Regions from separate parts of the Pantoea sp. CCBC3-3-1 genome, predicted to be linked through region 2. Evidence: predicted binding sites of a transcription regulator. Region 2 holds the regulator's gene; the other holds the start of a gene.

Region 1 (3,416 bases), 1.3 Mb from region 2:
CGCCGCAAAATTATTGGGTGTACTGATTGACGATCTGGCGGATACGCTGCGCGTCGTCGTCGCTGAAGCGTACGGCATAGCGGCTTTCACCCACGTCATAGCCCATCAGCGCCACGGCTTTTTTCACGGCGGCGGGCGAGAAGGCCACGCTGTAGAGATCGGTGCGCAGGCCGGTGACGTTTTCCTGTGCCTTGCGCGAACCGTCGATATCACCAGCATAGAAACGCGCCCAGATAGCGTTGATCTCTTTCGGCGCGACGTTTGCCAGCCCGGAAATACAGGCGGAGCAGCCGTCGACAAAACCCTGATGGATCAGCGAGTCAGGTCCGTTCAGCACGTCAAAGTTTTGCTGGCCTTCTGCCGCCTGTAGAAAACCGCTCAGGCTTTCATAGCTGCCCGCGCTGTCTTTAATACCAATGATATTCGGGTGAGCGGCCAGTTTGCGGACGGTTTCCGGTTGCAACGTATTGCCGGTACGCGCCGGGATGTTGTAGAGGAAAACCGGCACGTCGAGTGCATCCGCCACGGCTTCGTAGTGGACGATCAGTTCCGCCTGCTTCAGCGGCACAAAGTAAGGCGTGATCACCGAAACAGCATCCACGCCGAGGGCCGCGACCTGTTTGCCAAGCCGGATTGTTTCGCGAGTAGAGATTTCGCCGACGTGGGCCACCACATGCGCTTTGCCTGCTACTTCGTCCACGCAGGTTTGGGTCACCGCCAGCTTCTCCTGCTCGTTGAGCACGAAAAATTCGCCGTTGGTACCGCCACAGAAGATACCGTTGCCCGCCGCCAGCTGACGGCGGATCTGCTCGCGCATCGCGCGCTCAAAGTAGTCGCCGTCGCGGGTAAAAGGCGTCACGATGGCGGTTAATACACCGGTAATTTTTTTCATCATATCCTCGGTTGTCATTAATGATTCAGTGCCGGAAACAGCGTCAGATAGACGTTGCGAACGTCGCTGGCGCTGACGGGAGCAGGAACGTTTTTCATCAGGCGCTGTACGTCCAGCGCAGCCTCCACCAGATAGGGAAGATGGTCGGCATTAATGCCCAGCTCATCGAGGCTGGCGGGCAGCTTGAGGCGTTTGACCAGCGCGGCGAAGTAATCGACCAGCGCGAAAGATTTCTCTTCTTCGCTAAGCGTAAAGTCGGCATCTGGCAGCAGGTCATACGCCTGAGCGAATTTACTGACTGCCGCCGGGCGCACAAAGCGCATACAGGGTGCGAGCAGGATGGCGTTCGCCACGCCGTGGGGAAGGTGATATTTGCCGCCCAGCGGATAAGACATGGCATGCACCAGATGCGTCCCGGCATGCGCAATCGCCGCGCCGCCGTAATAAGAGGCCCAAAGCATATCGAGACGAGCCGCGAGGTTGTCGGGTTCGGCCAGCGTTTTTTCCAGGCTGGCAAACAGCTTTTTCAGGCCGATCAGCGCATAGTTATCGCTGACCGGATTCGCTACGGTTGCCGTGAAGCACTCAATCAGATGACACAGCGCATCGATTCCCGTAGAGGAGGCGATGTGCGCGGGCATGCTGATGGTCAGTTCAGGCGCCAGCACCACATAGTCCGGCAGCATCACCGGCGAAATAATACCGACCTTGGTCTCTTTTTCCGGGATCGCCAGGATGGCGTTTGGCGTGGCTTCTGAACCGGTGCCCGCAGTGGTTGGGATCAGCAATGAGGCGATGCGGCGCTGCGGTTTTTCGCCCTGAAGCAGCGCGTCCAGCGACGGCGCATCTTCCACACAGAGCACGGAGAGCAGTTTAGCGACGTCCAGCACGCTGCCGCCGCCAATACCAATAACCCTGTCGATGCCCTTGATAGCCAGCGGTGCAACAATCGCCGCCACGTCATGCTGGCTTGGTTCCGGCGGCACCGAATCGATGATGTTGACGGTCGGTACCTTACTGGCAATGTGTTTAATCAGCGTTTGTACCGCTGCAATCCCCGCAATATTTTTATCCGTTACCAGCAGCACGTGCTGGCAGTCATGCAGCAGATAGCCAATGTCATGAAGGGTTCCACTGATTACGGTGCTGTTGATATTCATTCGCCTTACCCTGTTTCTGCCCGCGCTGTCGCGAGTGATTTTAATTAGTCATTTACTCACGACTGTGAGCGAGTGGTGGCTAATTTTATAGGGCAAATTGATTTTGATTAATTTGATCGTGCTCACATATAATCAATCATGATTGAATATAATCATTACCGGTCGAAGCGAACCGCTTCCGTTCTTTTAGCCAGGAGAAAAGATGACGCGCTTGCAGTGGAAAACGCCGGTATTGGTGATCGCTGATGACTTTACCGGTGCCAATGATGCCGGCAGCGGGTTGGCCAGAGCCGGTGCGCGGGTCAATGTGCTGTTCAATGCACGACGGGATCAGGACGCCGATGTTCACGTCATCAACACCGACAGTCGTGCGGTCAGCGCCGGACTGGCCGCCCGCCTTGCGACGGCGGCAATCCACAGCCATGCAGACATTGCGGCCAGCGGCTGGGTTTTTAAGAAAATGGATTCGACGCTGCGTGGAAATCCCGGGGCGGAAATTGAGGCGGCGCTGCTGGCAAGCGGCGCACCGGCCGCGCTAATCGCGCCAGCGGTACCGACGCTGGGCCGCGTCACGCGGGAAGGCTGCTGTTTTATTCACGAGCAGCTGTTAACGACAACCGAATATGCCAGCGATCCAAAAACGCCCGTTACGCAAGCCAGCGTGCTGCTGCGGCTGAAAGAACAAAGCTCGCTGCCTGTCGGACTCATTCCCTTATCTGCGGTACGCGAAGCGGATCTCGTTGAAAGGATCCATGCGGCCATCGACCAGGGGCAGTTGCTGATCGTGGTTGATGCAGAAACCGATGACGATTTGCAGCGCATTATGCGAGCGGCTTCGCAGCTGGCTCAGCGACCGCTGCTGGCGGGCGCAGCCGGTCTCAGTGACGCGTTGGGAAACCTGCTGGCGCAAACCGCCAGGGCAGGGTTGTGCTCCACGGACAACGGCGACGCCAGCTATGCCGAAATCGAAACCGAAACCGAAACCGAAACCGAAACCGAAGCCGAAGCCGAAACCGAAACCGTTGCAGCCACCGCGCACGGCAGAGCCTCGCAGTTCAGACCCGTGCTGGCCGTTGTTGGCTCAATGAGCGAAATCACCCAGCGCCAGCTAACCCAACTCCAGCAACATAAGCCGCTCTGCCTGATTGACGTTGATATCACCCAGCTGTTTACCGGCTGGCAGGACAGCGATAAGTGGTTACAAACGGCACGGCAGGCTTTGCTGCAAGGACGACACTGCGTCATCCGCACCTGTCAGCAGGCCGATCAGCGTCGGGCCATTACCGCCTTGTGCGAACGATACGATCTCTCTCGCCAGCAGCTTGGCGAAAGCATCTGCCTTTTTCTGGCAGAACTGACAGGTG
Region 2 (3,416 bases):
AAATGGTAAGAGCAGAACGTTCCAACCGGGTTATCAGGATGCTGGCGGGCAATTTTTTCTAATGCCCCAAGCTGCTTATCCATGGAGAAGCGCTCGGAGAGCTTGTGATAAAGAATGTCGTCGGCCAGCTGCCGCAACCGGGCCGCGATAGTCTGAGCATTCCAGCGGATCACCGCCTCGGCATGGCTTTTCTCCACCAGCTTTTGCACTTCTTCCGGCTGATGCAGACTCACGGAGATGTGCTCCTGCAAATCCAGCGCTACCTGAAAGGCGCGCGTCAATCGCTTGTGGTGATTATCGTTGCTGGCTGCCAGCATATGCATTTGCTGATAGCAGTTGGTAATCAGGTCGACCGCTTTTTGCTGGCGGGCCAGTAATGGCGGCAGCGATTTCTCCGGGTCGCTAAGGCGGGTCAGCAGGGTATATTTCGCTTCGCAGTAGCCCGCCAGCTCGCGGTATAACAGGCTGAGCGTTTCGCGCATCGGTTGCTCTTTCCACAGCCAGAACCAGAACCAGTTAAATGCGCCATACCAAACTGTGCCAAGGATATAGAGCAGCGGCGGTTCCCAAATGGGCATTCTTCCCGCCAGGCTGAGGGTAAAAATACCGGCAATCAGCGAGCTGGGGAGCAAACGACCATGCAGCGGGCTGATTTCGCCCGTCACGCCCAGCAGCAGAGCCATTGCAAACAGAATGGCAGGCAGGGGAATGGCATGATTGCCTAAATACTGGACCAGAAAACTGCTCAGTGCGAACAGGCCGCCGCCAACCATCAGCCGCTTGAAAAAGCGCTTATGCGGGGTATCGAGACCGGCAATGTTGCAGCAGGCCGGCACAAGAGAAAACAGCAGTCCTTTTTGCAGGTCACCCAGCAGCCATCCAATAGCGACCGGTAAACAGAGCACCAGCGTCTGACGCAGCGCGTAGTTGACCTCGGGATGATAGATAATTCGACGCCACATCACTGTATACCAATAAAAAAGGCGCAACAGAGGCGTTGCGCCGTGGATTCAGAGCCGGTTAGCGAGTGCCGTAAACTACGATGGTTTTACCATGCGCGGAGATCAGGTTCTGATCTTCCAGCATTTTCAGAATGCGACCTACGGTTTCACGCGAGCAGCCAACAATCTGGCCGATCTCCTGGCGGGTGATTTTAATCTGCATCCCGTCCGGGTGAGTCATGGCATCCGGCTGTTTAGCCAGGTTTAACAAGGTTTGCGCGATGCGACCTGTCACATCGAGGAAAGCTAAATTGCCGACTTTCTCAGACGTCACCTGCAGGCGGCGCGCCATCTGTGATGAAAGACGCATCAGGATGTCAGGGTTGACCTGAATCAGCTGGCGAAATTTTTTATAGGAAATTTCAGCCACTTCGCAGGCCGTTTTCGCTCGCACCCAGGCGCTGCGTTCCTGACCTTCTTCAAACAGGCCAAGCTCACCAATAAAATCGCCCTGATTGAGGTAAGAGAGGATCATCTCTTTACCTTCTTCATCCTTGATCAATACGGCTACCGCGCCTTTAACGATGTAGTAAAGCGTTTCCGCTTTTTCACCCTGATGAATCAGCGTGCTTTTGGATGGATACTTGTGAATATGGCAATGTGACAGGAACCATTCAAGTGTCGGGTCTGTTTGCGGTTTGCCGAGAACCATTCGCTGTTATCCTCTGTTGTTATCGTGCCTAAATACAGGGGCAGAGTTCCCTGTCAGGCGTTGAAATGGTCAAGCGTTTCCCATCAAGGAAATTTATTCGGGCTTCTGTTGAAAGCCTGGCTCGTTATGTCGTCCCTTTTCGTCTTGTATGTAGAGTACTGACGAAATTATTACAGCTTTGTTTGTAGCACAGCTTTGCATGGGTGTCTTCTGTTGTCTCGCTTCAGCATAGTGCTATTTATGTCGCATTGCCGTTTTTGTTGTCCGGACCTGAAGGTAAGATAACTGAATGAATTAGAGGAGTTTGTTATGCAGGCACGTATCAAATGGGTGGAAGGGCTGACCTTTTTGGGAGAATCCTCATCCGGTCATCAGGTTTTAATGGATGGTAACGCCGGTGATAAAGCACCCAGCCCAATGGAAATGTTGCTCATGGCGGCCGGAGGATGCAGCGCGATAGATGTCGTTTCTATTCTGCAAAAAGGACGTCACGACGTCAGGGATTGCGAGGTCAAACTGACGTCAGAGCGGCGTGAGGCGGCGCCGCGTATATTTACGCATATTAATCTGCATTTTATCGTTAGCGGAAAGGCGCTGGAGGAAAAAATCGTTGCTCGCGCGGTCCAGCTCTCCGCAGAAAAATATTGTCCGGTCGCGCTGATGCTGGGGAAGGGCGTGAAGCTGACCCACAGCTTTTCTATCGTTGCACAGTAGCGAGCGGGAAACGCCGCTACTCGATCTTTTTGCCCTCGATCAGTCGCTTCACCAGGGGTCCCATTATCAGTTCCATCGCCAGCCCCATTTTGCCGCCCGGCACCACCAGCGTGTTGATATGGGAAATGAAAGAGCCTTGCAGCATGCTCAGCAGATAGGGAAAGTCGATATCCTCCAGCGCCTGGAAATGAATAACCACAAAGCTTTCATCCAGCGAGGGAATGCCGCGAGCCGCAAAGGGATTTGAGGTATCAACAGTGGGTACGCGCTGAAAATTAATGTGGGTGCGGGAAAACTGCGGCGTAATAAAGTTGATGTAGTCTTCCATTGAGCGCACGACGGAATCCATGACCGCTTCGCGAGAGTGCCCACGCTCGCTGGTATCACGAACCAGCTTCTGTATCCATTCCAGGTTAACGATCGGCACCACGCCGACCAGCAGATCGACATTTTGCGCCACGTTATTCTGCGGCGTAACGACGCCGCCGTGCAGACCTTCGTAAAACAGGACGTCTGTCGGTTCGGGTAGCGGTTGCCAGGGGGTGAAGGTTCCCGGCACCTGGTTCCACGGCACCGCCTCATCATAAGTGTGCAGATATTTGCGCGATTTGCCGCTGCCGGTCAGCCCGTATTCAACGAAGGTATGTTCCAGCAGCGCAAAGTCATTGGCCTCGGGTCCAAAGTAGCTGATATGGCGGCCCATATCGCGTGCTTTACGGATTGCCATATCCATTTCCGGCCGGGTAAAGCGGTGAAAGCTGTCGCCTTCAACCTCCGCGGCGTGCAGGTTCAGCTGCTGAAAGATTTTGCGAAAGGCCAGGCTGGTGGTGGTGGTTCCTGCGCCGCTGGAGCCGGTGACGGCAATCACGGGATGTTTGGCTGACATACTTAGCGCTCTCTGAAAAGGTCATGGCGATCCCGCATTGGTATCACGTTTTGCGCATTTGTGTCACGTTCATGCGCAGAAGATAAGCACAGCGACCTACTCGCGGAACTGACCACGCGGCATGATGTTCACCGTTTCATGCAGTTCCGACCACACCAGAACC

The links. The regulator CRP, encoded in region 2, controls carbon source genes, mostly activating them, when cyclic AMP is high. The targets are predictions, from matches to a motif close to ATGTGANNNNNNTCACAT.
Region 1: the regulator CRP is predicted to act here: its motif matches at 2,163-2,180, upstream of EHV07_RS03975 (iron-containing alcohol dehydrogenase).

Annotation. Positions count from the first base shown of each region.
Region 1 covers NZ_CP034363.1:886,700-890,115, forward strand. Annotated here, with positions in the region: gene EHV07_RS03970 (dihydrodipicolinate synthase family protein) at 11-895, opposite strand; gene EHV07_RS03975 (iron-containing alcohol dehydrogenase) at 910-2,052, opposite strand; gene EHV07_RS03980 (four-carbon acid sugar kinase family protein) at 2,255-3,416, shown strand, end outside.
Region 2 covers NZ_CP034363.1:4,545,748-4,549,163, reverse strand. Annotated here, with positions in the region: gene EHV07_RS21390 (YccS/YhfK family putative transporter) at 1-962, opposite strand, end outside; gene crp (cAMP-activated global transcriptional regulator CRP) at 1,021-1,653, opposite strand; gene EHV07_RS21380 (OsmC family protein) at 1,963-2,367, shown strand; gene EHV07_RS21375 (phosphoribulokinase) at 2,384-3,253, opposite strand; gene EHV07_RS21370 (YheU family protein) at 3,350-3,416, opposite strand, start outside.